2 linked regions of the Aquitalea magnusonii genome follow. The protein of the gene in region 2 interacts with the protein of the main gene of each other region in a pairwise test. Links are inferred from orthologs where the notes say so. Each region holds a gene or a part of one and is shown on either strand. Other genes may lie near its edges.

Region 1 (15,713 bases), 1.9 Mb from region 2 along the record:
GTGGGTATTCTGTGGCCCGTATCGGGTTTGCTGCTTGTTCAAGCGTAACGACGGCTGAGCAACTCGATCAGCGTCACGAAGTGTTCATCCTGCAGGCGTGGCGTACCGCCAATGACCAGCACGAAAGACTGCTGCCCGACGTGCAGGGGGAAAAATCCCAGTTCGCTCTGCCCTGCCGGATTGCTGACCGACCAGGCGAGGCTGCTGATGTTGAGGTTGTTCTTCAACAGCAGGGCATGGCGGCGGTTAAGCGACATGATGTCGCCGGCCAGGGCGGCGATTTCCTCGGCCGACTCATGATGAAAGCCGGCGGTGGCGTAATACAGGCCATTGTCGTCGGCCAGCAGCGCCCGGCCGGTATCCGACAGCGCCGCCAGCAGTGCGGGTAGCTGGCTTTCCAGATTGACTGCCAGCGAAGGGCGCGGTGCCTCGGTGCCATGCACGAAGTCCAGCCGCTGCAGCCGGTACAGCGTTTCCAGGCCCTTTTCCAGATCGTTGTCGCTCCACTCGGCCAGCAAGGCCTCGGTTAGCGGCACGGAGTGGCCCAGCCGCAGGATCTGGGTGAGCAGCACGCGGGCGGCATCCTGTTCCGGGCTGGATACGGCATAGTAGGCGCCGGCCGGACTGGCAATCGGGTACAGCGCGTCCTTGAGTGCAAGGTTGTCTGACATGATCAGCTTTCCAGCCCGGGATCAATGGAGAACAGCAGGGCCAGCACCAGTTTTTTGACGTCCTCCCGGGAGCGGGCGTCAATTTCGAAAATGGGCGGGCGCATATCGAATTTTTCCAGCAGGGCGGCATAGGTTTCGATGCTGGGCGTGGCGCGCATATCGGTTTTGGTGACGCCAATCACCAGCGGTGCATCCTTGAGCATGTCGCGGAAGGCGTTGAGGAAAAACTGTAAATCCTTCACCGGATTGGCGCGGGTATTGTCCAGCAGCAGGATCAGGCCGATGCCGCCCTGGCTGAGGATGTCCCACATGAAGTCAAAACGTTCCTGGCCGGGCGTGCCATAGAGGTGAACCTTGGTGGTTTCATCCAGCATCAGTACGCCGTAGTCCAGTGCCACCGTGGTGGTGTCCTTGCGGTTGAGCGTCATGTCAGAGGCACGCGCGTCGGTGGTGACCGGCGCGATATCGCTGATGGCACCGATGGCGGTGGTTTTTCCCGCACCGACCGGGCCGGCAAAGATGATCTTGTTATCGTAAGCACGCATGGATTCGAGTTTTCCTGTTTACAGGCCGATGACTTTTTTGAGCAGACGGGACAGCAGATTGCCGTTGCCCGGTGCCGGTTTCACTGCCGGGGTGGCCGGGCTGTCGCTGGCAACCGTGGCGGCATTGCCGGCAGCGGCTGCCTTGACGGCGGGCCTTACCGGTTCGGTGGTGATCACCGACAGATTGCTGCCGCGGTTGGGGATGTCGAGAATCCCGATGCCGTAGGCCGCGGCCAGATAATTGAACAGATGTTCCGGTGGCACCTTGAGCAAACGGGTGATGAGTTTGAGATTGACCGGCGTGCGGGTCAGGAAGGCGGTAATGCGCATGGCCTCCGGAATGGGGGCCAGCCGGGTCAGATTGGGCCAGAAACGCAGGCGGAGCGGTGTGTCGGCGCTGATGCCGCGCATCAGCCGGCCCTGACAGGTCCAGATGGCGAGTTGCCAGGCCAGGGTTTGCGGGCGGATTTCCTGATTCACCGCAGCCAGGGTTTCGTTGGCATAGGCGTGCTGGTCCACTTCGTGGTTGGGGGCGGCACACAGCGCTTGCAGACTGTCCAGCGGTTGCAGCAGCAGGGCCTTGTCCTGTGCTGGCAACAACACCAGTACCGGCACCTCTCTTACCCGTACCACGGCGGCACTGCGCTGACGCAGCAGTCGCGCCACCATGCCAAACAGGCCGGCATGCGGATCAAAACGGGAAAAGCTGATCTTGCCGGGCTCGGCCGGGCTGGTTGCGGCAGGCGGTTCTGCACGAGGAGCGGCACTGCGCGTGGGCGGCAGCATGCTGCGCACCACATCCGGATCGTCAGGCTTGGCTGCCGGGCTGTCGGCTGGTGTGTCCGTATCCGGCAAATCCATCAACTGGGGCAGATCGGATGCTGGTGCCGGTGCCGCATTCTGCTGCCGTGCCGCGGTGGCGGCGCGGTGTGCCTCTTGCGACTGGGTGATGACTTCGGACAGCGTCGGTGCCACGCTGGCCACATAGGCAGCAGCCTCGCTGATGGCGGCAGTGGCTGCCGGTGCGGCTGGCACGGCCTGTGTAATGGCCGCGCTGGGCTGCGGCTGTACCGAGGACATGGCCGGCATGGCCATTGCTGCGCGTGGGCGGTAGTCCTTGCTCAGCAGTTCGCGCATTTGCGGAAACAGGGTTTCAATCCGCACCGGCTTGCGCAGTACGGCTGCCGGTGCCTCCCCCGGCGGGGTGGTGGTGACGATCAGGGCCGGCAGGTGCGGGTGTGCGGCACGGAAGGTGTGCCAGGCATTCCAGCCTTCCACACTGTCCACATCCACAATGGCCAGGTCCGGAGCATGACCGGGCGCTTCATCCAGCAACTGGTATTGCTGGTGGGAATGGTGCATGCGGAACGCCATGCGGAAAACCGACAGCTTGCGGGGGTCCATGCCCACCGGCAGCACGGTGACGAGTTGAGGCTGTGGGGCGTTGCTAAGCATCATGGTCTGGTTTCTCAGGCCGCAAGACGTTGCTGGTTGTGACGTTGCTGCATGGATTGCACGAAACGGCTGAGCATGGCGGTAATCTCATCCGGCGGGCTGGCCAGCCGTTCGCGAATCTGTCGGGTCAGCCAGGTGAAGCGGGCCAGATCGCCCAGGTGTTCGTACAGTTTGAGCAGGGGCGGGTAAAGCTCGGCCAGGGTTGGATTGCTCAGAATGGCGGTTTCCAGGGTCTGGATGGCCATGTCGATCTGGCCGAATTCGATGAATTGCTCTGCCTCGGACAATGCATCGTTCAAGGGGGAAGCGGCTTGCTCCGCATGTTTCACCGTCACCAACTGCAGCCGGGTTGCCGGCTGGCTGATGGGGGCGATATAACCGAATTGGCGGCCGATTTCTTCCAGCGCCAGCCGGTCCGGCTGGTTTTCCAGCGCCAGCAGAACCGGATGCTCTCCCAAATGGCAACCCAGGCGGAACAGTTGTTGTTTCAGGTTGTGGCCGGCATTGCCGATGCCGACATGAAACTGCCACAGATAGCGGCAGAACAGCGACAGTTTGCGGGTCATGTAACAGGCACGCAGGGTATCGATCAGCCGTGACAGCGACACGCCTTCCTGACTGGCCATATCTTGCAGTGCCGGCAGCGCGGCGGCGGGTTCGTGACAGGCCAGCAGGATGCTGGCCTGACGCGGCAGGGGCAGCATGCTGGTAATCAGGGTGATCTCCCGAGGGCTCAGCGGTGCCAGTTCTGCACGGCCTTCCACCAGCGGCACGCGCGGCAGGTGGGCGGCCAGTTGCACTGCTTCGGTGGCGGATACGCTGGCCTGTCCCGGAGTTTGCACCACGGCGCGCAGCAGCATTTCCTCGTGGCTGACGGCTGGCAACTGGTCGCCCAGTTGCTGGTTGACTTCCTCGATGCCCAAGCCCAGCCGGCTTTCGGCCAAGACGCGCAGCGACAGGTTTTGCGGGTCCTCCTGCAGGCCGAGGAAAACCGCATCGGTCAGTTGCTGGCGATCCAGCAGGCTGCGGTCGTGCAGTCGCTCCAGCATATCGCTGTAGTCGTCTATCCAGCGCAGGGTCAGATACAGCTCGGACAGGCGCTTGAGCTGGCTGGGGGCATGGATGGAGCTGCCATCCACATAGCTGCGCAAGGCGATGGCTGCCTGTTCCAGATAGCCAAATTCCAGGAATACCTCGATTTCAGCCAGGGCATCCAGATCGTCCACTTCGTAGGACAGCGTCTGTTCGTCGGCATCGTCCGCGTCTTCTTCCAGGCTGGCATCCGCTGCGGACTCTGGCATCGCGTCGGCTATGTGCGCCATTTGCGGATCGGCCTGGCTGGCCGGCGGGTGCCGGATTACCGCTTCAGGCAATAGGTGTGGCTGCTGCGCGCTGTTGTCGCCAGCCGGTTCGGCCTGGCGGCGCAGCAGGGTGATCAGCAAGGTGACGATCAGCAACAGCACAACGGCACTGGCGGCCATGGCTTCCGGTGATGCGCTCAACTGGCTGAGCAGGGTGGTGATGGTGTCCATGGGGCAGGTGGCTCAGTCCAGCGTGAAGTCGGCAGCGGTGATCAGGTCGGTGCCGCATTCCAGGGTTTCAAACCAGTCAAGGAAGCGTGTCACCATTTCCTTGCCCTTGAACGAGCCGCCATGCTGCGGCACGATCCATTCCACATCCAGTTGGCGAATCATCTGCACCCACAGCCGACAGGCCTTGTTATTGGTCATGTAGCGCTTGTGGAAACCCAGCATGTGGCTGTCGATCAGGTGGGCATCAAAGTCCGCCACCGGCTTGCCGGCTTCGTGGCCATCCATCAGCGAGGCGCCGATGTCGCCGGAAAACAGGATTTTGCTGAGCGGGTCGTACACCTGGAAAAAACCCACGGTGTGCAGGTAATGCGCCGGGATGATCTTGAGGGTGGATTGGCCCAGGGTGATGTCCATGCCCCGCGGCGGGATGGGAATCAGCCGGCCTTCGGTAGCACCGCGGATGCAAAAGTGCGGCAAGAAGCGCACCCATTCCTGGGCAATGATGATCTGCGCATCGGTAATCAGCAGCCAGCCATTGGCCGAGGCGATGATGTCCGGGTCCTGGTGCGAGGCAAAGATATAACGCGTGTGCGAGGGCAGGAAGTAGTCGGCCAGCTCGGCAATCAGGTGCTTGTAGGTGAGGTTGCCACCGGGATCGAGCAGCATGCCATCTCCCTTGTCGATGATGGCGAACTGATTGGACTGGATGCCTTCACCCTGTACCAGTTCGGTAAAGGCGACACATTTGTGATTGCCGTCATCATAAAGCACCAGAGCCATGGCTGTTCCTTGCGTAATGATTGCCGCCAGTGTACGGATTGCAGCGGCAAATCTGCTGACAGAATCAAACTCGGCAAGCGTATGCTTCCCGCTGTCATGAAGACTTATGAGAAGCTGTGTATTATTTTCGTTTGGCTCTAAATCGTTTTGATGTGAGTCAAGGATGACAGCAATGCAGCATGAATAGGCTTTTGGAATATAAGAAGATACTGCAAGTAAATCTGCATTTGTTTTCAGTGGGTTTGCGTCAACACTGCCCTTGGCCGTGCAATGCCTATTCAACTGGCGTGACGGCGGCAGGCTGTTTTAGCGTGCGCGCTGGGTGCGCATGGCCTCGGTAATGGCCTGAATGATGCGGGGGGCGGTGGCGGGGTTGGCGGCCAGATACAGCGGGTCGCCTTGCGGCAGGCTGAACACGGCCTCGAATTGCTGCTCCGGGACTTTCAACCTGGCCAGTTGGCTGCGTAGCTGGTCCGGATCGGCAATCAGTAACTGGACGGCACCGCTTTGCAGCAGCCGCGGACACTCCTGCTGGCTGTTGGTGGTGATGTAGTGGCTGCCGGCGCTGAAGCCGGACTGGATCAGGAACTCTTCCTGCACGTCATGATTGCCCACGCATACCTTGCAGCAGCTTTTCACCTGCTCCAGCGATTGCGGGGCAATGCCGGTTTCGCCATGCAGGCGATAAAACACCCTTTGCATGTGGCCGATCTGGCCCAGCCACAGGAACTGGCTTTCTCGGGTGTCGGTACGGGCAATCGAATAAATCAGCGTGTTGGGGCGGGTGGCTGCCATGCGGTAAGCCCTGGCCCAGGGCAGCACCTGGAAATCCGCCTTCAGGCCGGCCCGCGCCAGGATGTCCTTCACCAGGCGCGTGTTGCGGCCGGACAGATTGCCCTGGCCATCCACGCTACTGAGCCAGGCTGCGTTTTCCGTGACCACCAGGAGCCGCCCATCTGCCATCACCGGCTGCGTCAGCAGCAGCGACAGCAACAGCCCCGCAGCGGCGTGGTGCAGGCAGGACAGGACATGGGGGATGATTGACATGGTGGGGCTCCGGCAATCACATCAGGAATGAATACACTATAAACAACAAAAGCCGCAGGGTTGCCCCTGCGGCTTGCATGCAGCGGCAGTCTCTTTACAGCTTGCCCTCCAGCCAGGCCGGCAGGCTTGCCAGCGCTGCGGCCAGGTTTTCGGGCTGCGTACCGCCAGCCTGGGCCATGTCCGGACGGCCACCGCCCTTGCCACCCACTTGCAGGGCCACCTGATTCACCAGCTCACCAGCCTTGACCTTGCCGGTCAGGTCCTTGGAAACACGGGCAATCAGGCTCACCTTGCCGTCGGCGACGCAGGCCAGCAGCGCCAGGCCGCTTTCCAGCTTGTCCATCAGCTTGTCGCTCATGTCGCGCAAGGTGGCGGCATCGATGTCGTCGATCTTGCTGATCAGGCAGGACACCCCCTTGATGGCTTGTTGCTGGCTGGAGAGCAACTGGTCAAGCTGACCCAGCGCCAGTTGGCCCTTCAACTGCTGAGCCTGTTTCTGCGCGGCCTTCAGTTCGGCCTGCAGTTTTTCCAGCTTGGACAGCAGTTCGCCCGGCTGTGCCTGGGCGATGGCAGCGGCGGCTTTCAGTTCGCCATCCTGTGCCTGTACCAGGGCCAGCGCACCTTCGCCGGTGACGGCTTCGATACGGCGTACGCCAGCAGCCACGCCGGTTTCGGCGATGATCTTGAACAGGCCGATGTCACCAGTGCGCTGCACGTGGGTACCGCCGCACAGCTCGGTGGAGAAATCGCCCATCTTCAGCACGCGCACGGTGTCGCCATACTTTTCGCCAAACAGCGCAATGGCACCGGCCTTGATGGCGTCGTCGTAGGACATGTGGCCAACGCTGACTTCCACGTTGTGGATCACCACGCGGTTGACGATGCGCTCCACTTCGGCCAGTTGCTCGGCGGAAACCGGTTCGTTGTGGGCGAAGTCGAAGCGGGCGCGTTCCGGGTTCACCAGCGAACCCTTCTGCGCCACGTGTTCACCCAGCACATGGCGCAGGGCGGCATGCAGCAGGTGGGTGGCGGAGTGGTTACGCGCGGTGGCGGCACGCTTGTGCAGGTCGATGGTGGCGGTGACGCTGTCGCCCACCTTCAGGCTGCCACGGGCCAGACGGCCCTTGTGACCGAATACCGCAGCCTGCACCTTCTGGGTGTCGGCCACGTCGAACAGCGCAGCCACGCCGCCCTGGGCGGAGATTTCACCCACATCGCCCACCTGACCGCCGCCTTCGGCGTAGAAGGCGGTATTGTCCAGCACCACGATGCCTTCGTCGCCGGCTTCCAACTGCTGTACGGCTTCATTGCCCTTGTACAGCGCCAGAACCTTGGCATCCACGCTGCTGGATTCGTAGCCGTTGAATACGGTGTCGGCACCGCTGTAATCGACATTGCCGGCCATCTTGAAGGACGAAGCGGCACGGGCGCGTTCGCGCTGGGCTTCCATGGCCTTGTCAAAACCGTCCTGATCCACTTCCACTTCGCGTTCGCGGCAGATGTCGGCGGTCAGGTCCAGCGGGAAGCCGAAGGTGTCGTACAGCTTGAAGGCGGTTTCGCCATCCAGCACCTTGCTGTTGGCCGCCAGTGCGGTTTCCAGCAGCGCCATGCCCTTGTCCAGGGTTTCGGCAAAACGCAGTTCTTCCTGACGCAGGGTGTCTTCGATCTCGGCCTGCTTCTGACGCAGTTCCGGGTAGGCCTGGCCCATTTCCTCGGCCAGATCAGCCACCAGCTTGTGGAAGAACAGACCCTTCTGGCCCAGCTTGTAACCGTGGCGGATGGCGCGACGGATGATGCGACGCAGCACGTAACCACGGCCATCATTGGACGGCAGCACGCCATCGGCAATCAGGAAGGAACAGGCGCGGATGTGGTCGGCAATCACCTTGAGCGACGGCACGTCCATGCTGAAGGGCACGCCGGTTTCACGCGCAGCGGCTTTGAGCAGGTTCTGGAACAGGTCGATCTCGTAGTTGGCGTGTACGTGTTGCAGCACCGCCGAGATACGTTCCAGGCCCATGCCGGTATCCACCGACGGCTTGGGCAGCGGGTTCATCGCACCGGATTCGTCACGGTTGAACTGCATGAACACGTTGTTCCAGATTTCGATGAAGCGGTCACCGTCTTCTTCCGGGCTTCCCGGCGGGCCGCCCCAGATGTGTTCGCCGTGATCGTAGAAAATTTCGGTACACGGGCCGCAGGGGCCGGTGTCACCCATTTGCCAGAAGTTGTCCGAAGCGTAGGGTGCGCCCTTGTTGTCGCCAATGCGGACAATTTTTTCTGCCGGAACGCCGATTTCCTTGTTCCAGATGTCAAAGGCTTCGTCGTCGGTGGCGTACACCGTCACCATCAGCTTTTCCTTCGGCAGTGCCAGCCATTGCTCGCCGGTGAGGAATTCCCAGGCAAAGTGGATGGCGTCGCGCTTGAAGTAATCACCGAAGCTGAAGTTGCCCAGCATTTCGAAGAAGGTATGGTGACGTGCGGTGTAGCCCACGTTTTCCAGGTCGTTGTGCTTGCCGCCGGCGCGCACGCATTTCTGGCTGGTGGTGGCGCGGGTGTAGGGGCGCTTGTCAAAGCCGAGGAACACGTCCTTGAACTGGTTCATGCCGGCATTGGTAAACAGCAGGGTGGGGTCTTCCCACGGTACCAGCGAGCTGGAGGCTACGACCTGGTGGCCTTTGGAGGCAAAGAAATCCAGGAACTTCTGGCGAATTTCGGAGGTTTTCATGTCGGTTTCGTCAAGATTGAATACAGTGGTGGCGGCGTGGGACAGTGTCTTGCGGCCATTACGGTCATGCGCGATTGTGTCAAGCCACGGCAAGGCTGGCAAGGGTCATGGCGTGGCAGCGCACGCCGGGCCTGCGTGGAGCCGATAACAAAACCCCCCGCTTAAGCCTTGTGCCGCCTTGCCGTACTTCATCTGCTGTCTGCGGCGGCGCGCCTGGGGCCGGGTTCTCTGCGCGGTTTTGTCAGCGGCGGTTAGTCCTCGTCAGCCCAGGGGAAGTCGTCTTCGTCACGGCCTGCCATCACCTGGCGGATGACGCCCATGCCAAAGCCGCGTGCCGCCAGAAAACGCATTTGTTTTGCCCTTTCCTGCGGCGTGCTGGCCACGCTGCCAAACTTCTTTTCCCATTGCTGCCGGGCCAGGGCCAGGTCGTCGCGGTCTGCCAGGGCATCGGCAATGTCTTCCTGAGCAACACCGCGCTGGCGCATTTCCTGCTGCAGACGCCGGCTGCCATATTTCTGGCCCTTGACGTCGGCAAACTGCCGGGCAAAGCGGCTGTCGGACTGCCAGTTGCGCTCGGCCAGCTCATCCAGCAGGGCTGAGAGTTGTTCCGCACTTTCGGCAAACGGCGCGAGCCGCCGCTCCAGTTCCCGCCGCGTGTATTCGCGGCGGGACAGGAGATCGACGGCTCGCGCCTTCAGGCTTTTTTCCATCGGCACGCCGACTGCTTAGACGTCCAGTACGTCGTCAGCCATGTCTTCGGCGTCGTTTTCGGTGATTTCCACCTTGATGCCGACGGCTTCGCGGATCTTGGCTTCGATTTCCTTGGCGATGGCCGGGTTGGACTTCAGCCATTCACGGGTGTTGTCCTTGCCCTGGCCGATCTTCTGGCCGTTGTAGGCATACCAGGCACCGGATTTTTCAATGAAGCCGTGCTTGACGCCCAGCTCGATGATTTCACCTTCGCGGCTGATGCCTTCACCGTACAGGATGTCGAAATCGGCCTGGCGGAACGGCGGCGATACCTTGTTCTTCACCACCTTGACGCGGGTTTCGTTACCGATCACCTCGTCAGCCTTCTTGATGCCGCCAACGCGGCGGATGTCCAGGCGTACCGAAGCGTAGAACTTCAGCGCATTACCGCCGGTGGTGGTTTCTGGGTTGCCGAACATCACGCCGATCTTCATGCGGATCTGGTTGATGAAGATCACCAGGGTATTGGTGCGCTTGATGTTGGCGGTCAGCTTGCGCAGCGCCTGGCTCATCAGGCGGGCTTGCAGGCCGACGTGGCTGTCGCCCATTTCGCCTTCGATTTCAGCCTTGGGTACCAGCGCGGCCACCGAGTCGATCACGATGACGTCAACACCGCTGGAGCGTACCAGCATGTCGCAGATTTCCAGTGCCTGCTCGCCGGTGTCCGGCTGGGAAATCAGCAAGTCTTCCACGTTCACGCCCAGCTTCTGGGCGTAGATCGGGTCCAGCGCGTTTTCCGCGTCGATGTAGGCGCAGGTGCCGCCCAGCTTCTGGGCTTCGGCCACGGCCTGCAGACACAGGGTGGTTTTACCGGAGGATTCCGGGCCGTAGATTTCCACGACACGACCGCGCGGCAGGCCGCCGACACCCAGTGCCAGGTCCAGGCCCAGCGAACCGGTGGATACCACTTGCAGGTTTTCGTTGATCTGGTTGTCGCTCATCCGCATGATCGAACCCTTGCCGAACTGCTTTTCGATCTGGGCAAGGGCTGCCGCCAATGCGCGGCTCTTGTCTTCTGACGCCATGCTGTCTCCAATTGCGTGTAGTGGAATCGATAGATGGGGGATTATCGCACAAAGCCAAGAGCCGACAAATGCGAATGGCAGCTTGAAATGACACCAATACACGCAACATGGTATTGATGGAGAGGCTGGCCGGAATCGTCTGGTCGGGTAAAATGAGAGCATGATGAACGAGCGCGCACAACGACTGCTGAAAACGCTGATCGAACGCTATATTGCCGATGGTCAGCCGGTGGGATCAAAAACCCTGTCCATGCTGTCCGGCATGGAACTGTCATCTGCTTCCATCCGTAACATCCTGGCCGACCTGGAAGGCATGGGGCTGATTGCCTCGCCGCATACCTCCGCCGGGCGCGTGCCGACGGCCAAGGGCTATCGCCTGTTTGTCGACCACCTGCTCACCATCCAGCCGCTGGAAGAACTGGCGATGCGCGAGCTGGAAAGCAGCCTGCAGCCGGACAGCCCGCAGCGCATTGCACAGGCGGCATCCACCTTGCTGTCCGATCTCACCCACTTTGCCGGGGTGGTGGTGACGCCGCAGCGCTCTGACGTGGCCTTCCGCCAGATCGAATTCCTGCGCCTGTCCGAGCGGCGCATCCTGATGATTCTGGTGACGCTGGATGGTGATGTGCAAAACCATTTGCTGACCACCGAACGCGATTACAGCCCGAGCGAACTGGTGGAGGCGGGCAACTTTATCAGCCAGCACTACGCCGGGCAGGGCATCAGTGCCATTGCCAGCCGCGTGGCGGTGGAACTGCGCGAGCTGCAGGGCAATATCACCGAACTGATGGCGGCTGCGGTGCGTTTTGGCCAGAGTTCGCTGGGCAGTCCCAATGATGCGGTGGTGATTGCCGGTGGTATGAATCTGCTGAATGTGCGCGATTTGTCCGAAGACTTGTCGCGGCTGCGCGAACTGTTTGCCACTTTCGAGCGCAAGACCGAGCTGTTGAAACTGCTTAACCAGGGCCAGGATGCGCAGGGTGTGAACATTTTCATTGGGGAGGAGTCTGGCGTGATGACGCTGGATGAATGCTCGGTGGTGACCGCGCCCTACAGCATCAACGGCATGGTGGTGGGTACCTTGGGTGTGGTCGGCCCCACCCGCATGGCCTACGAACGGGTGATTCCCATTGTGGACATCACTGCGCGGCTGGTGTCCAGCGCGCTCTCTTATTAAGCCGTCCGCCGGACGGTAGCATACGGAATACCTGATGAAACGATTGTTGATGGCGGCTGCCCTTGCTGGCGGCATGATCTCCTCCCTGGCGCAAGCCGATGCCGCACTGCTGGCGCGGCCCGATGTGCAGCGCTATATCGATGAGCAGGTAGCCAGCGGCGTATTCAACCGCCCCGAATTGGAAGCCGTGTTTGCCAATGTGGAACTCAAGCCCAACATCATTGCCATTCTGGACAAGCCGGCCACCTCGCGGCCCTGGTATCAGTTTCGCGGCAGCTTTTACAACGAGCGCCTGCTGAAAAACGGCGTGGCCTTCTGGCAGCAGCATGCCGCCACCTTGCAGCGCGCCGAGCAGGTGTATGGCGTGCCGCCGGAAATGGTGGTGGCCATTCTGGGCATTGAAACCAATTACGGCCGCAATACCGGCAGCTTCCGCCTGGCCGACGCGCTGACCACCATCGCCTTCAACTACCCGCGCCGCGCCGAATACTTCCGCGGCGAGCTGACCGAATTCCTCAAGTTGTCCAAGGAAGAGGGCATCGACCCGCTGACGCTCAAAGGCTCTTACGCCGGGGCGATGGGTCTGCCGCAATTCATGCCGTCCAGCTTCCGCAAATGGGCGGTGGATTTTGACGGCAGCGGCCACCGCGATATCTGGAATAACGTCGACGATGCCATCGGCAGCGTGGCGCATTACTTCCAGCTGCAAGGCTGGCGCCATGGTGACGACATCATCATTCCGGCAGCAGTGCAGCCGGGGGTGGATGTCAGCGGCCTGGTGGCCGACAAGTTCAACCTGCATCTGACGGTGGGTGAACTCAAGGCGCGCGGCATCCTGCCGCAGGCCCAGGTGGCGGACAACGTACAGGCCGTGCTGGTGCCGCTGGAAACCGCGCCGGGGGTGACGGAATACTGGCTGGGGCTGAATAATTTCTACGTGATCACCCGCTATAACAAGAGCACTCTGTATGCCAAGGTGGCGCAGGAGCTGGCTGGCGAGCTGCGCCTGCGTTACCTGAATGCCCAGGCCCTGCAATCCGCCCAGCCTGCCGCCGCCCAGCCCGAAGCGTCGACCCCGGCCCTGTAAGGCCAACCAGGCTGGCGGGTGCTCCTGTCAAAAGGAGTCGCCTTGCCGGCCGATTGCCATTAAAATCCGCCCCCATGAGCTATCAAGTCCTTGCCCGCAAGTGGCGTCCCAAGCGCTTTGCCGACCTGGTCGGCCAGGAGCACGTGGTGCGCGCCCTCTCCAATGCCCTGAAAGAAGAGCGGCTGCATCACGCCTATCTGCTGACCGGCACCCGCGGGGTGGGCAAGACCACCATCGCACGCATTCTGGCCAAGAGCCTGAACTGTGAGACCGGCACCACCGCCGAGCCTTGCGGTGAATGTTCTGCCTGTCGCCAGATCGACGCAGGCCGCTTTGTCGACCTGCTGGAAATCGACGCCGCTTCCAATACCGGCATCGACAATATCCGCGAAGTGCTGGAAAACGCGCAGTACGCGCCCACCTCCGGCCGCTTCAAGGTGTACATCATCGACGAAGTGCACATGCTGTCCAAGAGTGCCTTCAATGCCATGCTCAAGACGCTGGAAGAGCCGCCGGCCCACGTCAAGTTCATCCTGGCCACTACCGATCCGCAAAAAGTGCCGGTCACGGTGCTGTCGCGCTGCCTGCAGTTTTCGCTGCGCAATATGACGCCACAACAGGTGGCAGGCCATCTGGCCCATGTGCTGCAAGTGGAAAACGTGCCGCATGAAAGCGCCGCGCTGGCGCTGCTGGGCCGTGCCGCTGCCGGTTCCATGCGCGATGCGCTGTCGCTGCTGGATCAGGCCATTGCCTATGGCATGGGTGACGTCCGCGAAGACGGCGTGCGCGCCATGCTGGGCGCGGTGGACCGTCGCTACCTGTTTGTGTTGCTGGATGCGCTGGCATCCGGTGATGGCCCGCGCCTGATGGCCGAAGCCGAACAATTGGCCCAGCGTGGCATCGGCTTTGACAGTGTGCTGGCCGAAATGGCCGTGCTATTGCAGCAACTGGCCATGGCACAGACCGTGCCCACGGCGATTGCCGACGACGAACCGGAGCGCGAGGCATTGTTTGCGCTGGCCAGCCTGATTGCGCCGCAAGACGTGCAGCTGTACTACCAGATTGCCATTCATGGCCGCAAGGATCTGGCGCTGGCCCCGGACGAGCATGCCGGTTTCAGCATGACGCTGTTGCGCATGCTGGCCTTCCATCCACTCAATACCCCGGCTGATAGTGTGGCTGCGCCGCGCAGCAGCGGGCTTGCTGCAGCCGGCCATCGTCCAGTTCCGGCGGCTCCGGCAGCATCGCCAGCCGCCACGGCAGCCGAGCCGGCGGGGGATGGTTCCGCCGCTGCCCGCGCCTTGCTGGCGGGCCTGGCCAATCGCAAACCGGCCAGCCGTCCGGCCGAGCAGCAGGCTTCCCCGGCGGCCGACGCCGACCCGGAGCCTGCGCCACGGCCTGAGCCTGTCGCACCGCCACAAGCGCCGGTGGAGGCGGTTGCCAAGCCGCCAGTAGCGCCGCTTGTCGTGCAGACCGCCGCTGCATCCGCTCCGGCGGAAGAGACGCCTGAAGCTGAAGATCAGGCCAGTGAGCAAGACAGCGAACTGGAAACCGCTGCGCCTTGGGATGAGGGCGACGAAGACGATGCCTTGCCTGCCTATGCGATGGCCGAAGAGGCCGAGCTGGCGGAAACGGTGGCCTATCAGTTTGATGGTGACTGGAGTGCGCTGGTGGGCTTGCTGGGTACCCGTCTGGGTGCCGCCCGCATGCTGGCACACAATGCCGTACTGAAAAACTGGAGCCAGTCGCGACTGGAACTGGCCGTACCGGACAGCTTCCGTCACATGGCCACCCGCGACTATCAGGAAAAACTCAAGGCTGCGCTGACCGAGCAATTCGGTCAGCCGGTCGAACTGGTGGTGACAATCGAGGAACTGGGGCTGGAAACACCGGCCATGCAGGGTGCCCGTCATCGTCAGGAACAACTGGCCCAGGCCCGACAATGCCTGGAAAACGATCCGGTCATCCAGCAACTGGTGCGCGAAATGGGCGCCACGCTGGTGGCGGAAACGATTCAACCTTTGCAGGAGTTGTGACATGTTCGGTAAAAACGGTATCGCTGGTCTGATGAAGCAAGCCCAGCAAATGCAGGAAAACATGAAGAAGGCCCAGGAAGAACTGGCCACCGTGGAAGTGGAAGGCCAGTCCGGTGCCGGTCTGGTGAAAATCGTCATGACATGTGCGCACGATGTGAAGCGCGTGTCCATCGACGACAGCCTGCTGGACGATGCCAAGGAAGACAAGGAAATGCTGGAAGACCTGATTGCCGCCGCCGTCAACGACGCGGTACGCAAGGTGGAAGCCACTTCCCAGGAAAAAATGTCCGGCTTTACCAACGGCCTGAACTTGCCGGCCGGCATGAAACTGCCGTTCTAAGACCCGCTCACAAAACCCCCGATTCTGCGTTGCGCCGACTTGCCGTACTCACTGTACTGTCTGCGTCGGCGCGCCTTGACTCGGGTGCTCTACGAGCTTTTGTTAGCGGCTCCAAGCCCCTTGCAACTGGCGGGGCCCGCCAATGATTGACAGCCTGTGGGAGTGGGAGCCGGCATGGAGCAGGTATTGCAGGGGCGTTGTCTGTGCGGGGCGGTGCGCTATCAATGCCATGGCCGCCCCTTGAGCGTGACTTACTGTTACTGCAAGACCTGCCAGCAGGCCAGCGGCGCACCGGTGTACCTGGGAGCGCTGTACCCCGCCGGTGCCGTGCGCTGGCAAGGCAGCACCACCGCTTACCGCTCCTCGGCGCTGGGTCTGCGGCATTTTTGCGGGCAGTGCGGTTCCACCCTGTTTTATGAATGCACCGATGGCAGTGGGCGGGTGGAAATCACCGTTCCCACGCTGGAAACGCCAGCGGTATTGCGGCCTGACTGTCATGAATGGACGTCCAGTGCCATTCCCTGGTTTCACCTGGACGAT
Region 2 (15,805 bases):
TCGGTGCCATCAAGGTGACTACCGCTGGTTGCCAGAACCACTTCTTCGACTGGGAACAACTGCGGGCGCTGTATCAGCGCGCCTATGGCGAAGTGTGGCCGCAGCATTGACCCGCCAGCGCCATGCCGGGGGAAGATTACCCCGAATGGCGCGCCGTGCGCTTTCCCACGGTAAACAATCAAGCTTTCCTTCATGGCAGAGGGTTGAATTCCCCAGAACCAACCCCCACCATAGACCAATTACTCGCAAGCCATCCGACGCCTAGGGGAGCCCATGACCGTCCCACATCTGTCCACCGCACTGACCGGCCCGCTGCTGGAACTGGAAAGCCGCATTCTGACCGCCCAACCCCATATCGAGCACTGGTTCCGCAGTCAGTGGCATAACCATGCCGCGCCGTTCTACGGTTCGGTTGACCTGCGTAACAGCGGTTTCAAGCTGGCCCCGGTAGACATGAACCTGTTCCCTGGCGGACACAACAATCTCAATCCGGACTTCCTGCCGCTGTCCATCCAGGCTGCGCAGGCTGCGGTGGAAAAAGTCTGTCCGGAAGCGCGCAGCATCCTGCTGATTCCGGAAAACCACACCCGCAATACCTTCTATCTGCAAAATGTGGCCACGCTGGTACATATTTTCGAGCAAGCCGGTCTGAGGGTGCGCCTGGGTACGCTGAACCCGGAAATCACCGCAGTCACCGAACTGACCAGCGCCGGCGGCGACATCGTCAAACTGGAACCCATCCTGCGCCAGGGCAACCGCCTGCGGCTGGCAGATGGCTTCAACCCCTGCGTGGTGCTGCTGAATAATGATTTGTCCGGCGGCATTCCCGACATCCTGAAGGATCTGGAACAAAACCTGCTGCCGCCGCTGCATGCCGGCTGGGCGGTACGCCGCAAGAGCAACCACTTTACCGCCTACGACCAGGTGGCCGAGCAGTTTGCCCAACTGATTTCCATCGACCCGTGGATGATCAACCCCTACTTCGTCAACTGTAACGGGCTGGACTTCCACGCCCGCCAGGGCGAGGACGCGCTGGCCGAAGCCGTGGCCGGCACGTTGGACAAGATCGCGGCCAAATATCGTGAATACGGCATCAAGAACGACCCCTTCGTCATCGTCAAGGCCGATGCCGGTACCTATGGCATGGGCGTGATGAGCGTGAAGAGCCCGGAAGAGGTCATCGGGCTGAACCGCAAGGCACGCAACAAGATGTCGGTGGTGAAAGAAGGGCTGGAAGTCTCCGAAGTCATCGTGCAGGAAGGTGTGTACACCTTCGAAACCGTGGACGACGCGGTGGCCGAGCCGGTGGTGTACATGATGGACCGCTTTGTCACCGGTGGTTTCTACCGCGTGCATACCGGCCGTGGCATTGACGAAAACCTCAACGCACCGGGCATGCAGTTTGTACCGCTGTCGTTCGAAACCCCCTGCCTGCCGGACAAGCACGGCTCGCCGGACTGTGCGCCCAACCGCTTCTACGCCTATGGTGTGATTGCCCGTCTGGCGCTGCTGGCCGCCGCGCTGGAGCTGGAAAACACCGACCCCGAGCGCGACTGAGTCCATGCCTGCCCTGCGCCGCTTGCTGCTGTGGCTGCTGCTTCTGTTGCCAATGCTGGCGACAGCAGCCAGCTTTGATTGCAGCAAGGCGGCAACGGCCACCGAGCAGGCCATCTGCCGCCAGCCGGAACTCTCCGTGCTGGACGAGCAAGTGGCTGCCGCCTACCGGCAGCACAATCAGCAAGGCCTGCTGCAAGACAACCAGCGCCAGTGGCTGGCTGGCCCGCGTGCCGAGTGCAAGGCCGATGCCACCTGCCTGCAAAGTGTCTATAAAGAGCGACTGGAGCAGTTGCAGCACGCGCAGCTGGTCCGTCAGCAAATCGACAATGCCATGCCGGCTTACCGCTTTGACATCACGTTGCTCGACTGGGGCGAGCATGGCTGGGCAGCCGAAGGCCCGGCCATCATCAACATCATCGATAAACGCAGCCAGCGCCGCATTCAGCAACTGCGGCTGGATAATGTTTTCATGCCGCGTGATGCAGGCAAGCCGCTGCTCAATAGCCCTCAGGGGTATGGTTTGCAGTGGGATGATTTCGACTTCGACGGCCATATCGATTTTGCGGTGCAAAAGGATAATACTGGCCCCTATGGCGGCCCCACCTACCGGGTTTACCTGTACGACACGGCTCGCAAGCAATTTGTGCTCAACGATGAATTATCAACGCTGACCGAAGAAAACCTGGGCCTGTTCCAGGTGGATGCCAAGCGCAAGCGACTGCGTACCTTTGCCAAGAGCGGCTGCTGTTACCACGAAACCACCGATTACCAGTTCGACGCCCGCCACCATTTGCAGGCCGTGGAGCGGCTGATCGAGGACGCGCAGGACCCGGCAGGCAAAGAGGTGCGCGTCACCCGCGAAACCCTGGTCAATGGCCGCTGGAAAACATCGACCCGGCGCTATGCGCTGGACGCCTACTATCATCAATGAATCCGACGGCCCCAGCTGGCCGCCCCCAACTCTGGAGAGCAGCATGCGTATCCTGTTCATCGCCGACCCGCTGGAACAGTTCAAGATTTACAAGGACACCACCTTCGCCATGATGGAAGAGGCGGCGCGCCGCGGCCATGCCATCAGCTATGCCCAGGCGCACCAGCTGTCAGTGGAAGGCGGCCGTCTGCTGGTGGATGCCCGAGGCCTTACCGTCACCGATGAGCGCAAGGGAGACCACCCGGCCTGGTACAAGCTGGATGATGTGCATCGCCAGCCGCTGACCGCCTTCAATGCGGTGGTGATGCGCAAGGACCCGCCGTTCGACATGGAATACCTGTACGCCTCCCAGCTGTTCACGCTGGCCGAAGCGCAGGGCGTCAAGGTATTCACCAGCGGTCAGGCCCTGCGGGACTTTAACGAAAAGCTGGCCATCCTGAACTTCCCGGAACTGACCGCGCCCACCATGATCACCGGTGAAACCCCGCGCCTGAAAGCCTTTATCCGCCAGCATCTGGATGTGATTCTCAAGCCGCTGGACAGCATGGGTGGCGACAGCATTTTCCGGGTGACCCCGAACGACCCCAACCTGTCGGTGATTCTGGAAACCATCACCCTGCGCGGCAAGCGCACCATCATGGCCCAGCGTTACATCCCGGAAATCCGCGATGGCGACAAGCGCGTGCTGGTGATTGACGGCGTGCCGGTGGACTACTGCCTGGCACGCATTCCGGCCGCCGGTGAAACCCGTGGCAACCTGGCAGCCGGTGGTCGTGGCGAAGCCCGCCCGCTCAGTGCCCGTGACCGCGAAATTGCCGAAGCGGTGGGTCCGGAGCTGAAAAAGCGCGGCATCCTGCTGGCCGGTCTGGATGTGATCGGCAATTACCTGACCGAAGTGAATGTCACCAGCCCCACCTGCTTCCGCGAAATCATGGATCAGACCGGCCTGAACGTTGCCGGCCTGTACATCGACGCACTGGAACGTGCCACCGCACATTAAGCCTTGCCATCAGCCTGTCATCTGCCGGCGGCACCATCGCCGCTGGCCGTCCGGCAAGTCAGGCTTGCTGCACTGCAGGGCAGGGCTTAACATGCCGCTCGCCAGATTGGCACCACCCGGCTGACACTGCGCAATCACAGGACCCGACATGAGCAAGCATGAGGAAAGCCCGTTCAAGGGCAAGACCGGCATTCGCCGATTGATCAACGCCTTTGGCTATTCGCTGGACGGCATCAAGGCGGCCTTCCGCCATGAAGATGCCTTCCGCCAACTGGCCTTGCTGGCCATCATCCTCATTCCCACCGCCCTGTTCATCGTGCCGGCCAGCCCGCTGGCCCGTGCGCTGCTGGTGGCCAGTTCGCTGGCGACCCTGGTGATCGAACTGCTCAATTCCGCCATCGAGGCAGCAGTGGACCACACTTCTCTGGAGCGCCACCCGCTGGCCAAGCGTGCCAAGGACATGGGCAGCGCGGCCCAGTTGCTCGGCCTGATCAATCTGGCCGCCATGTGGTCGCTGGTGTTGTTCGGCCACTAGGCTGCCAGCAAACGGCGTGACAGCAGTTGCAAGCCAATGGCCGTGGCGGCAGCCAGCAAGAACGCCAGATTGCCGTCCATCTGCGGTAGCAAGAGCCACAAGGCCAGACAAAAGCCGGCAAAGCCAAGCCGACCCAGCAGCATGCCGCGCAACAATGCCTGCGTTGCCGCCACGCCTTGTGTCCGCTGGGTTGCCACCGCCATCACCACCGCCAGCAGCGGGAAAACAGCCAGCATTCCACTCCAGCGCGCCCCCAGATGGCTGGCGGCCAGGCTGACCAGCAAGGTCAGTACGGTGGCTGCCAGCATTCGCAAGCCCAGGGTTTCATTCACCGCAGCCACCACGCCTGACAGGGCCGGGCGGGGCAGGCAGACGCTGTTGATCAGCACCGCCAGCAGTGCCATGGTGACGGCGGCGGGGAGTGTCAGGGTCAGGCTTTGCAGCAGACAGGCGGCCAGCAGCCAGCCGCACAGCGCAAATATCAGCGTCAGCGGCCAGGCAAAGCGGGCAGCCAGGCGGGCATAGATCAGGTTGAACAATTCGGAGGCGGCAATGGCGGCAATGGCCTGCAGCGCGGCACTGGCAGCAAACGCCGGGCCATGTTCCCGCATCAGCAGCCACAGGATGGGCCCGGCCACCACCGGCAGGCCGGCCATCCAGCCCGCTCGGTGTGGGCCCCAATAGCGTGCCACCAGGGCCAGCAGGAAGAGAAAGGCAGGAACCAGCGTCAGTTTCAGTAACAGCATGCGGTGGGGTCGGCCGGATAATCCGATAGCATAACATGCGCTGGCATGCTCAGGCCGTCAGTAGCTGTCGCCAGTCCGCCTTCTGTGTATGCTGGGGCCTTCCCCATCAAGCTGGAGGAAAACGCATGCTGTCACCTGCCGAATCCGGCGTGGAAGAGCTGGTGCTCAATCTGGTGCTATGGCTGAAACTGGCGGTGGAGGCTAGCGGTGCCGTGGTGATTGGCATCGGCGTACTGGTGGCCGGGGTGCGCTACCTGCAACGCTGCCTTGAGCCGGGCATGGCGCAATTCAATGCAGTGCGGCTGAGTTTTGCCCGCTTTCTGGCACTGGCGCTGGAATTGCAACTGGCGGCCGATATCCTGTCCACCGCCGTGGCACCCAGTTGGGACCAGATCGGCAAGCTGGCTGCCATTGCCGTATTGCGTACCGCGCTCAACTTTTTTCTGGGCAAGGAAATCCGCGAAACCGAGCAGGAAGACAAGTCCGGCACCAACCGTGGCTGACACCATGGTGTAGCGCCGCGGCGGCAAGGCGCGGCGACGCTAATCGGACAAGGCTGTGGATGGTTGTTCGCGCGGTCAGGCGTCGGTCCTGACCGGCTGGCGCCGGTAAAGATAACCGGGGTAAACGCGGATGCAGCCGCTATCGTCTTCTACCTTGCCATATTCGCCGACCAGTTCCCAACGGGCGCCATCTGCCTGCAAAACGCGGTAAACCGGGCTGCCAGCCTGGTAAAACATCAGTTCGTTGCCGTGGAAATGGTCCAGCGGCAAGAGCGGATGCTGACTGGGCAGCACCAGCAGCATGGCGGCGGTACGCTCATCCATGTCGGCCAGTTGCTCCCGGTCGGCCACCACCATGCCGCAGAATGCCAGCAGGAAGGCAATGGGAAGCATCAGCCAATGGCCGCTGGCCAGGCCAAACAGAGTCAGTACCGATGCACCGGTAAAAAAGAAGCTGCTATGTGTTTTCATGATGTGTGCTTTGCCGGGGGTGGCCCGTAAAACGACGAACGCCGCCTGTCATGGCGGCGGCGTATGGTTCGGAAACGATGTGGCCCGTCGCAAGAGCCCTCAGACTGTTTAGCTGTTTACGGTTTAGCCTGATTTCTGAATTATATGGCGACTTTTCTGAACTTGATTAATAAAATCAGTGCATTGCCAATGCTGTTGGCGTAGCGCCGCTGCTTGCATGGTTTGGCTGCCATGGCCAAAAAAACAACGCCACCCGAAGGTGGCGTTGTGTCATACCGACTGCAGGCCGCAGTTTACTCTTCTGCCGGCTTGGCTTCCGGCGGGGCAATCACCTCGCTGTAGCCGCATTCCTTCTGCGGGCAGACTTTCTCGGTACCACGACGCTTGGTGGTCTTGATGGTGAGAATCGGCCAGTTGCACTTGGGGCAGGGCTCGGCCACCGGCGGGTTCCAGATGGCGTACTTGCACTTGGGGTAGGTATTGCAGCTGTAGAACAGCTTGCCGTAGCGGCTCTTGCGCTCGATCAGGTGGCCGGACTTGCACTCCGGGCATTCCACGCCGGTGTCACGCGGTTTTTCCAGCGGTTCGATGTGCTTGCACTTGGGGTAGTTGGCGCAGCCGATGAACTTGCCGTAACGACCCTTCTTGATGTGCAGCGCACCGCCACAGTCCGGGCAGACCCGGTCTTCGATCACCGTCGGGGCTTCGGCTTCTTCTGCCGCCTGCTCGGCGGTTTCACCGATATTGCGGGTGTAGTCGCAGTCCGGATAACCGGTGCAGGCAATGAAGCGGCCACGCTTGCCAAACTTGATCGACAAGGGCTTGCTGCATTTGGGGCAGGCTTCGTCCAGGCTTTCGGTGGTGACTTCGGCGCGGGAAATGCTTTCCTTTTCGGCAATCTGCTTGGAAAAGCCCTTCCAGAAACTGTCCATCACCGGCACCCACTCGCGCTGGCCGCTGGCAATGTCATCCAACTGGTTTTCCAGCTTGGCGGTGAAGTTGTAGTCCACGTACTGGCTGAAATGTTCAGTCAGGAACTTGTTGACGATGTCGCCGGTATCGGTGGGCAAGAAGCGCTTCTTGTCCAGGATCACGTATTCACGGTCTTTCAGCGTGGAGATGATGCTGGCGTAGGTGGACGGACGGCCGATGCCGAATTCTTCCAGTGCCTTCACCAGACTGGCTTCGGAGAAGCGCGGCGGCGGCTGGGTGAAGTGCTGTTCACCGTACAGCTTGTCCACCGGCAGGCTGTCGCCTTCTTCCAGCAGCGGCAGCTTGGCGTTGTCCTCGTCCTCGGCATCGTCCACGTCTTCTTCGTACACGGCCAGGAAGCCGGCAAAGGTCTGTACCTGACCGCTGGCGCGGAAGATGCCTTCGCCTACGGTGATGTCCACGCTGGTGGTGTCAAACTTGGCCGGAGCCATCTGGCAGGCCAGGGTACGCTTCCACACCATGTCGTACAGCTTGAACTGGTCGGTGGTGAGGAAGGGTTTGACCGATTCCGGCGTGCGCAGGATAGAGGTCGGGCGGATGGCCTCGTGCGCTTCCTGTGCGTTCTTGGACTTGTTCTTGTAGGCGACCGGGTTTTTCGGCAGGAAGTCGTTGTTGAAGGTGTCGCCGATATAAGTACGGATTTCTTCAACGGCTTCGTTGGCCAGTGCCACCGAGTCGGTACGCATATAGGTGATCAGACCCACCGTGCCCTGGCCGATGTCGATACCTTCATACAGCTGCTGCGCGGTACGCATGGTGCGGTCGGTGGTCATGCCCAGCTTGCGCACGGCTTCCTGTTGCAGCGTGGAGGTGGTGAAGGGCGCGGCGGGGCTGCGCGACTTCTTTTTCTTCTCGATGCTGGTGACGGTGGCCGGCTGGTTTTGCAGGCGGGCCAGAATGTCGGCGTGTTCGGCATCACCGGGAATGTCGAACTGATCCAGTTTTTTGCCGGCAAGCTGGGTCAGCTTGGCGGAAAACTTGGTACGGCCCTTGTGGCTGTCCAGATGCACCGACCAGTATTCCTGCTGCACAAAGGCCTTGATCTCGTTTTCGCGTTCGCAGATCAGGCGCAGCGCCGGGCTTTGTACCCGCCCTGCCGACAGGCCGCGGCGGATTTTTTTCCACAGCAGCGGCGACAGGTTGAAACCCACCAGATAGTCCAGCGCCCGGCGTGCCTGCTGGGCATCCACCAGGTCCTGTGCCACTTCGCGCGGGTTGCCGATGGCTTCCAGTACCGCGTTCTTGGTGATTTCGTGGAACACCACGCGCTGGGCGGTCTTGTCCTTCAGCAGTTTCTTGCTGTTGAGGATTTGCACCAGGTGCCAGGAAATGGCTTCGCCTTCGCGGTCCGGGTCAGTTGCCAGGTAGACATGGTCGACTTCGGCCACGGCCTTGACGATGGCATCAACGTGTTTGCTGTTGCGGGCGATCAGCTGGTATTTCATGGCGAAGCCCTTTTCAGGGTCTACCGCACCGTTTTTGGGTACCAGATCGCGCACGTGACCGTAGGAGGCCAGGACTTCAAAGTCCGGTCCCAGGTATTTCTTCAGCGTTTTTGCCTTGGATGGCGACTCAACGATCAAGAGGCTGGAGGGCATGTTTTCGTTTCAGTGTGTACCGGAAACATCCGGCTGATAGCGGTTCTATCTATCAAATAAAGCAAGAGCGCAAATAAAACAAGAGCGCATTTGGCGCTCTTGTCAAAATTCCCTGCCGTTATCATCAGGCGAGGCGGGATGGTAAGCCCGTACCGCCAGCGCTGACAAGTCATTGCATGGTTGGTTCGCCGTGAATGGCGTCCAGCAGTTCTTCCCCCAAGAGGATGGGCAGTTCCGCTTTTTGTGCCCACAACACCATCAGCGCCACCAGCTTGGCTGAGCCAACATTGATGTCATCGTCCGGCAGCTCGCACAGGCGGTCGATTACCATTTCACGTTGCGATGGCGAGAGTGCGCCGTGATCTTCCAGAAACTGGATCAGGCCGCGCACTTCGGTGGGCAGGCGTTCCAGTTCGACATCGGCGTAGATGCGCATGCCGGAGGCATCGTCAGCGCTGGCATACAGGCCGTCCACCATATTGGCGACATTGTCCAGCCAGTCCAGCGCGTCGTTGATTTCCTCGTCCTCGAAGCCGGCGGCCTCGAGCTGGCGCATCAGGGAGCCGCGGTCGCCAAAGGCGTCCGGGTCACGGTACTGCTCGAACAAATAAGTGAGAACGTCAAACATCAGGTCTTCTTCAAATGGGCTGCCACATGATCCGGTCCGGGTCAGACCAGCCGCTGGACCTGCCCACCGGGCAAGCTGGCGAGCTTGCCGGCAAGCTCCAGCTCGAGCAGCATCGCGTAAAGCTCCCCCTGCGTCAACCCGAGTTGCAATGCAAGCGTCTCGCTGCTCACCGGATCAAAGCCCATCTGCGACAAAACCGGGTGCTCCGCCGCCTGCTCATCTGCTGTGTTGCGTGGTGCTGGCGGGGTGGTCACTGCCGGGCGGCCAATCTCTTCCAGCACATCGTCCACCGTTTCGATCAGCCGGGCACCTTCCTTCAGCAGCCGATGGCAGCCCCGCGCCTGCGGATTATGGATGGAGCCGGGAACGGCCATCACTTCGCGGCCATATTCACCGGAGAGCCTGGCGGTAATCAGCGAGCCGGAATTGATATTGGCCTCCACCACCAGGCAGCCGCGCGACAAGCCGGCAATGATGCGGTTGCGGCGTGGAAAGTGGCTGGCCAGCGGTCCTGCTCCCAGCGGGAATTCAGACAGGATCAGGCCGGCACTGCCGATGTGATGGGCCAGTTCACGGTTGCTGGCCGGGTAGACGCGGTCGATGCCGGTGCCGATAACGGCAATGGTGGAGCCGGCTTCCTGCAAGGCACCGCGATGGGAAGCGGCGTCGATGCCGCTGGCCAGGCCGCTGACAATGGTGTAGCCCACGGCGGATAGGCGACGGGAAAACTCCTCGGCAATCTGCTTGCCCGGTGGCGTGGCACTGCGGCTGCCCACCATGGCCAGCATGGGGCGTTGCAGCAGTGCGCGCTGGCCACGGGCAAACAACAGCGGGGGCGGCGAGGCGGTTTCGGCCAGTGCTTGCGGATAGTCGTCGTCCTGCAGGCTAAGCAGGGTGCAGTCAGGCTGGCTTGCCCAGGTCAGCGCCGCTTCCACCGCCGGGCCAGCCAGTTGCTCACGCAGGGCAAGCGCCGCCTCCTGGCCAATGATGGGGGTGGTCTGGGCAGTGCTGGCGGCAACGGCGTGGCTGGCTGATCCGAAGCGGGCAATCAGTTTGAGAAAACCGGCCGGACCGATGCCAGGGGTCAGTGCCAGCAGCAGCCAGTCTGCCGTGGACTGGCTCATTCGCCTTCCGGCGGGGCGACCACATCCCCGACACTGACGGCATCGGTGCTGTCCAGCACCAGGGCGTACGACACCTTGTCAAAGACGCGGTAGACAAAAATCTTGCCCACAGTCTGCCCCGGCAGCAGCACCTGTTTTTTCTGGCCGTCGGCGGTTATCACGGTAATTGGCTTGCCATGCTTGAACAGGCTGAATACATCGCCGGGTTCCACCTGCTCACGCTTGCCCCGGTTGATTACCACGTTGGAATACTGTGCCGCGCCATCCACCCCGTCATACACGGAGATGATCTGACCCTGGATATTGCCGTCCGGGCTGTGCGGTACGTAGCTGACAAACTGGTCTTTCGGGGCCTTGATCAATCTGTCTCCAACCAGAATCTCGCTGGCAACCCGCGTGATGCGCATGGTCTGGATTTCATCGCCCATTTTGTCCAGTTGGGCATCTCCGCCGTACAGCACTTCAAAACCCAGGTTTTCCTTGGTGTCGGGGTCGATCAGCGGCTTGCTGGCGCGATATATCTGCCAGTTGCCCGCGGTACTCACGCCATTGGCAAACACGCGATCGCCGGTGCCAAACGCCAGGCGCTCTTCCGGGCCAGCCACCAGGCGTGGCGAGGTGGCAAACTCTTCTTCGTTGACCACCAGTGGACGGTAGAGGAAGGGTTCGATGGCTCTGGCAGGAATGCTGGCAATAGCTTTGTCGATATCGGACATGCGTACCTGAGGTGACAGGCGCACATCGCCCTGACCGGATTTTTCCAAGGTCAGGCGCGGCTGGCCGTTCACGTAGGTGAGTACCAGCACGTCACCGGGATAGATCCAGTGGGGGTTCTTGATCTCGCTTTTGTTCATCTGCCACAGTCGGGGCCATTTCCATGGGCTCTTGAGATAACGGCCGGAAATTCCCCACAGCGTGTCGCCCTTGACTACGGTATAGCGCGCCGGCGCGTCGGGCTTGATGGTCAGCGTATCGGAAAAAGCCGGGAGAGCCAGTCCCAGAGCCAGAGCAAGCGATATAATACTTTTACGCATGAAAAGTGCCCCAATATTTGAGTGTAATGAGCGCCCGCGAGCGCTCCTTTGACAAACGAGCATGCGTCAGACACGTCATATTATCGACGTGCTGATGGCATTACGACAACTTGGAGCAAGAAAACCGATGGCGCTGCTGAACATTTTGCATTATCCGGATGCGCGTCTGCATACCGTGGCCACGCCGGTCGAGACCTTTGACGCAGCCCTGCAAACCCAGATCGACAACATGTTTGAAACCATGTACGAAGCCAAGGGCATCGGTCTGGCCGCCACGCAGGTGGACTACCACAAACGCCTTGTGGTGATGGATATTTCCGAGGATCACAACGAACGCCGTGTCTTCATCAACCCGGTCATCATCGAAAAAGAAGGTGAAACCGTGTATGAGGAGGGCTGCCTGTCCGTGCCCGGCATTTACGATAAAGTCACCCGCGCCGAGCGGGTCAAGGTGCGCGCCCAGGATGCCACCGGTGCCGAATATGAACTGGAAGCCGACGGCTTGCTGGCCATTTGCATCCAGCATGAAATCGATCACCTGGACGGCAAGGTGTTTGTCGAGTACCTGTCCGAGCTTAAGCAGGGCCGTATCCGCACCAAGCTGAAAAAACGCGAAAAACAGAATATGTGATCAGGGCACCAGCCTGCGCAGGCAGGCTGTGGTGCATGTGAAAAGGACAGGCCCGCCCTGTCTTTTCTTCTTGCGGACTTACGATGAAACTGATTTTTGCCGGTACGCCGGAATTTGCCGCAGCAGCGCTGCGCAGCTTGTTGGCTGCCGGCCACGAGATAGCCCTGGTGCTGACCCAGCCGGATCGTCCGGCCGGACGCGGCATGAAACTCAAACCCAGCCCGGTGAAGGCCGTGGCGCTGGAACATGGCCTGCGCGTGGAACAGCCGTTGTCGCTGAAAACGGAAGAAGCCCAGACCATGCTGCGCGATATCGGGGCCGAACTGATGGTAGTGGCCGCCTATGGCCTGCTGCTGCCCAAGGCGGTGCTGGACATTCCGCCGCGCGGCTGTCTGAACATCCATGCCTCCTTGCTGCCTCGCTGGCGCGGCGCTGCGCCCATCCAGCGAGCCATCCTGGCCGGTGATAAGGAAACCGGCATCACCATCATGCAGATGGATGTGGGGCTGGATACCGGTGCCATGCTGTCGGTGCATCCGGTGGCCATTGCCAAGGACGATACCGCCGCCAGCCTGCACGACAAGCTGGCCGCATGCGGTGCCGAGGCCATTGTCAGTACCCTGGCCGGTGTGGATGGACTGCAGGCGCAGGCGCAGCCAGAGGAGGGTGTCACTTATGCCCACAAGCTGACCAAGGCCGAGGCCGAAGTGGACTGGAGCTTGCCGGCAACAGATATCGCGCGGGCCATCCGCGCCTACAATCCGGCTCCCGGTGCCTTTACCCGGCTGGAGGGTGAGCCGCTGAAGCTATGGTTTGCCCACGCCATCGCCGGCCAGGCCGCCCCAGGGGTGGTGCTACGTGCCGATGCCGAGGGCGTGGTGGTGGGTAGTGGTGACGGGCTGGTGGTGCTCAGCCAGCTACAGGCAGCAGGCGGCAAACGGCTTAGTGCGCGCGATTTTGCCGCCGGTCGTGCCGCGCTGGTGGGAACCCGCTTGGGTTAGTAAGCGTCTGTATAGGTCACAGCAAAAGGAGGGTGGTGTGAACAATATGTTCAAGACAGCCATGCTGATGGCTGGGTTTGTGGCGTTTCTCGGCGTGATAGGTGCGCTGATCGGGGGCAAGAGCGGTCTGTTGCTGGCCTTGCTGTTTGCCGGCGGGATGAATCTGTTCGCCTACTGGAATTCCGACCAGATGGTGTTGCGCATGTACAACGCGCAGGAAGTCGATGCCCGCTCCGCCCCCGAGTTTTACGGCATGGTGGCTGAGCTGGCGCAGCGTGCCGGCCTGCCCATGCCGCGGGTCTACGTCATTCATGAAGACCAGCCCAATGCCTTTGCCACCGGGCGTGACCCGGAACACGCCGCCGTCGCCGCCACCAGCGGCATCATGCGCATGCTGGACTACCGCGAACTGCGCGGGGTGATGGCGCACGAGCTGGCCCATGTGCGGCATCGTGACACCCTGATTTCCACCATCAGCGCCACCATGGCCGGTGCGGTGTCGGCGCTGGCCAACTTTGCCATGTTCTTTGGCGGGCGCGACGAGAGCGGCCGCCCGGTCAATCCGCTGGCCGGTATTTTGCTGGCCATCCTGGCACCGTTGGCCGCCAGCCTGATCCAGATGGCGATTTCCCGCGCGCGCGAGTTTGAAGCAGACCGCGGCGGCGCGGAGATCTCTGGCGACCCGCTGGCATTGGCCAGCGCCTTGCAGAAGATCGAGTACTACGCACAAGGCATTGCCATGCCGACTGCACAGGCGCATCCGGAAACCGCCCAGATGATGATCATCAACCCGCTGGCCGGGCTGGATGTGGGCGAGCTGTTCCGTACCCACCCGCACACCGAGGAGCGCATTGCCCGCTTGCATGCTATAGCGCGCGGCGTGGGCTGAACGTATCATGCGCATCTGAACGAACACACGGGCCGGTACCGCCAGGCGGATACCGGCCGTTTTCATACGGCGAGAGCACAGTCCTCGCCGTTTGCCATTTCAAGGTTTTGACATGCATCGCATACAGCAACTGGCCGCCGAAGTGCTGGGCCAGGTGGAATCCGGTCGCACCCTGACCGAGGCGCTGGCCAAGGCCCAGCAGCAGGCGGGTGATATGACACCGCAGGCGCGCGCCGCCCTGCAGGACATCAGCTACGGCAGCTTGCGGCAATTGGCGCGTCTGCGCTTCTGGCTGCGCCGGCTGGTTCCCAAGGCCTTGCCGGAGCCGCAGTTGGAGCGCGTGCTGCTGGTGGCCCTCTATCAGCTGGTGTATACCCGTGCTGCCGACTACGCCATCGTCAACGAGGCAGTCAAGCTTGCCGAACGGCTGGCCCGCGGCAAGTTCAAGGCCCTGGTCAATGGTGTGCTGCGCAACTTTTTGCGTCAGCGCGAGGAAATGCTGCGCCTGGCCGACAAGGATCTGGAAGCCGCTATCAGTCATCCGCGCTGGTGGGTGAAAGCCATCCAGCAGGCCTACCCGCAAGAGTGGTCGTCCATCCTGGAATGGAATAACAGCCATCCGCCGATGACGCTGCGCGTCAACGCCCGCAAGAGCACGGTGGCCGCCTATCTGGCACAACTGGAAGCGCTGGGCATGGGGGCAACAGCACTGGATGACGCCAGCGGCATCCTGCTGGACAAACCGGTGAATGTGCGCGAACTGCCCGGGTTTGCCGATGGCGTGGTGTCGGTGCAGGACTGGGGCGCGCAGCAGGCCGCCCATCTGCTCGACCTGCACGCCGGACAACGTGTGCTGGATGCCTGCGCCGCGCCAGGTGGCAAAACATGTCATATGCTGGAATTGGCAGATGTGGAGATGACCGCGCTGGATATCGACCCGCAGCGACTGCAACGGGTGGCAGAGAATCTGCAGCGCGGTGGCTTGCAGGCCAGTTTGTTCGCCGCCGATGCCGGGCAGGCGGCTGACTGGTGGGATGGCCAGCCCTTCGATCGCATTCTGGCCGATGTGCCTTGTTCGGCCTCCGGTGTGGTGCGTCGCCATCCGGACATCAAATGGCTGCGCCGCCCCGGTGACTTTGCCGTGCTGGCACAGCAACAGGCGCAGATGGTTGATACGCTATGGGGGCTACTCGCGCCGGGCGGGAAAATGCTATACGCTACGTGCTCGATTTTTCCCGAAGAAAACCAGCAGCAGTTGGCTGCATTCCTGGCGCGTCATGCCGATGCCGAATGCCTGAATCAGCAACAACTGTTGCCCTGTGAGCGTCATGACGGTTTCTATTACGCGCTGCTTGCGAAGCATTAGCCTGGTGTTATGGCTACTGGTCTGTGCCGTTGCTACGGCGCAGGCCGATGGCATTCTGGCGCGCCGTGCCGATGCAGAGCTGACGCAGGATGGCCAGCTCTCGCTCAGTACCCGTTTCCAGACCAAGCTTTCCAGCAGCCTGAATGACGCCCTCGCTCAGGGTGTCACCTTGACCTTCCGGCTGGAGTTCGAACTGACCCGCCCGCGCAGCACCGCCTATTACCTCAATCTCAAAGAGTGGTTCGAGCCACACGCCAGCCTGACCTTCAAACTGTCTTATCAGTCCTTGACCAGCCGTTATCGGGTCACCATCGGCAGTTTTTCAAATTATTACCGTTCCCTGGCCGAGGCCATGGGGGCGCTGGGTTCGATTCAGGACTGGCGTGTCCTGCAAAGCGGTGCGCTGGACCCGCGCAGTCCGGGTGGCGTGGCTGGCCGGGTGCGGCTGGTGCTGGACATCAGTGAATTGCCCAAGCCCTTCCAGCTCAATGCCCTGGGCTCGGGTGAGTGGAGTCTGTCTTCCAACTGGACAGCCATCAACATGAAAGACGCAAGCTGATGCGCTACGCCGCCATCGCCCTGGCGACGTTCGGAGCCATCATGCTCTATCTGCTGGCGGTGGCAACCGGCAATGCCTCCAAGCTGGCCGAGTACTACTGGTGGGTGTTTGGCCTGAACAGTCTGTTGCTGCTTGGCCTGCTGGGCATGGTGGTGCGGCAATTGCTGCGGCTGCGCCAACGGGTCAAAGGCCGGGTGTTTGGTGCCAAGCTTACCCAGCGGCTGGTGATGATGTTTGCC

Evidence for each region.
Region 1: the proteins of dprA (region 2) and recA interact in binary tests that used the Bacillus subtilis proteins (3 or more experiments, as listed by UniProt). The link is inferred for Aquitalea magnusonii from one-to-one orthologs.

Annotation. Positions count from the first base shown.
Region 1 is NZ_AP018823.1:2,745,628-2,761,340, reverse strand. The notes cover bases 8,509-11,415. They hold recA (recombinase RecA), read right to left. Parts: upstream 10,534-11,415; coding sequence 9,484-10,533; downstream 8,509-9,483. Other genes in these bases: hrcA (heat-inducible transcriptional repressor HrcA), read left to right, coding at 10,694-11,415; recX (recombination regulator RecX), read right to left, coding at 9,010-9,468; alaS (alanine--tRNA ligase), read right to left, coding at 8,509-8,758. Also shown: DLM_RS13075 (hypothetical protein), read right to left, coding at 39-671; DLM_RS13070 (GTP-binding protein), read right to left, coding at 674-1,216; DLM_RS13065 (hypothetical protein), read right to left, coding at 1,235-2,674; DLM_RS13060 (hypothetical protein), read right to left, coding at 2,686-4,203; DLM_RS13055 (MBL fold metallo-hydrolase), read right to left, coding at 4,216-4,983; DLM_RS13050 (substrate-binding periplasmic protein), read right to left, coding at 5,290-6,030; more of alaS, read right to left, coding at 6,125-8,508; more of hrcA, read left to right, coding at 11,416-11,710; mltB (lytic murein transglycosylase B), read left to right, coding at 11,745-12,797; dnaX (DNA polymerase III subunit gamma/tau), read left to right, coding at 12,872-14,833; DLM_RS13015 (YbaB/EbfC family nucleoid-associated protein), read left to right, coding at 14,835-15,173; DLM_RS13010 (GFA family protein), read left to right, coding at 15,348-15,713. UniProt on the Bacillus subtilis protein: Multifunctional protein involved in homologous recombination, DNA repair and competence.
Region 2 is NZ_AP018823.1:4,598,094-4,613,898, forward strand. What follows is about bases 8,046-11,044. They hold dprA (DNA-processing protein DprA), read right to left. Parts: upstream 10,087-11,044; coding sequence 9,004-10,086; downstream 8,046-9,003. Other genes in these bases: topA (type I DNA topoisomerase), read right to left, coding at 8,046-8,334; DLM_RS21620 (DUF494 family protein), read right to left, coding at 8,504-8,962; DLM_RS21630 (LysM peptidoglycan-binding domain-containing protein), read right to left, coding at 10,083-11,044. In the rest of the region: DLM_RS21575 (carbohydrate kinase family protein), read left to right, coding at 1-110; gshA (glutamate--cysteine ligase), read left to right, coding at 274-1,557; DLM_RS21585 (lysozyme inhibitor LprI family protein), read left to right, coding at 1,562-2,488; gshB (glutathione synthase), read left to right, coding at 2,532-3,488; DLM_RS21595 (diacylglycerol kinase), read left to right, coding at 3,637-4,023; DLM_RS21600 (hypothetical protein), read right to left, coding at 4,020-4,769; DLM_RS21605 (DUF1622 domain-containing protein), read left to right, coding at 4,895-5,272; DLM_RS21610 (hypothetical protein), read right to left, coding at 5,348-5,743; more of topA, read right to left, coding at 6,037-8,045; more of DLM_RS21630, read right to left, coding at 11,045-11,120; def (peptide deformylase), read left to right, coding at 11,248-11,751; fmt (methionyl-tRNA formyltransferase), read left to right, coding at 11,835-12,752; zinc metalloprotease HtpX, read left to right, coding at 12,799-13,641; 16S rRNA (cytosine(967)-C(5))-methyltransferase RsmB, read left to right, coding at 13,754-15,007; DLM_RS21655 (DUF4390 domain-containing protein), read left to right, coding at 15,012-15,566; DLM_RS21660 (sensor histidine kinase), read left to right, coding at 15,515-15,805. UniProt on the Bacillus subtilis protein: Protein that helps load RecA onto ssDNA during transformation. Binds cooperatively to circular ssDNA, is able to bridge different segments of DNA. Favors the loading of RecA onto SsbA- or SsbB-coated ssDNA and formation of RecA-DNA filaments.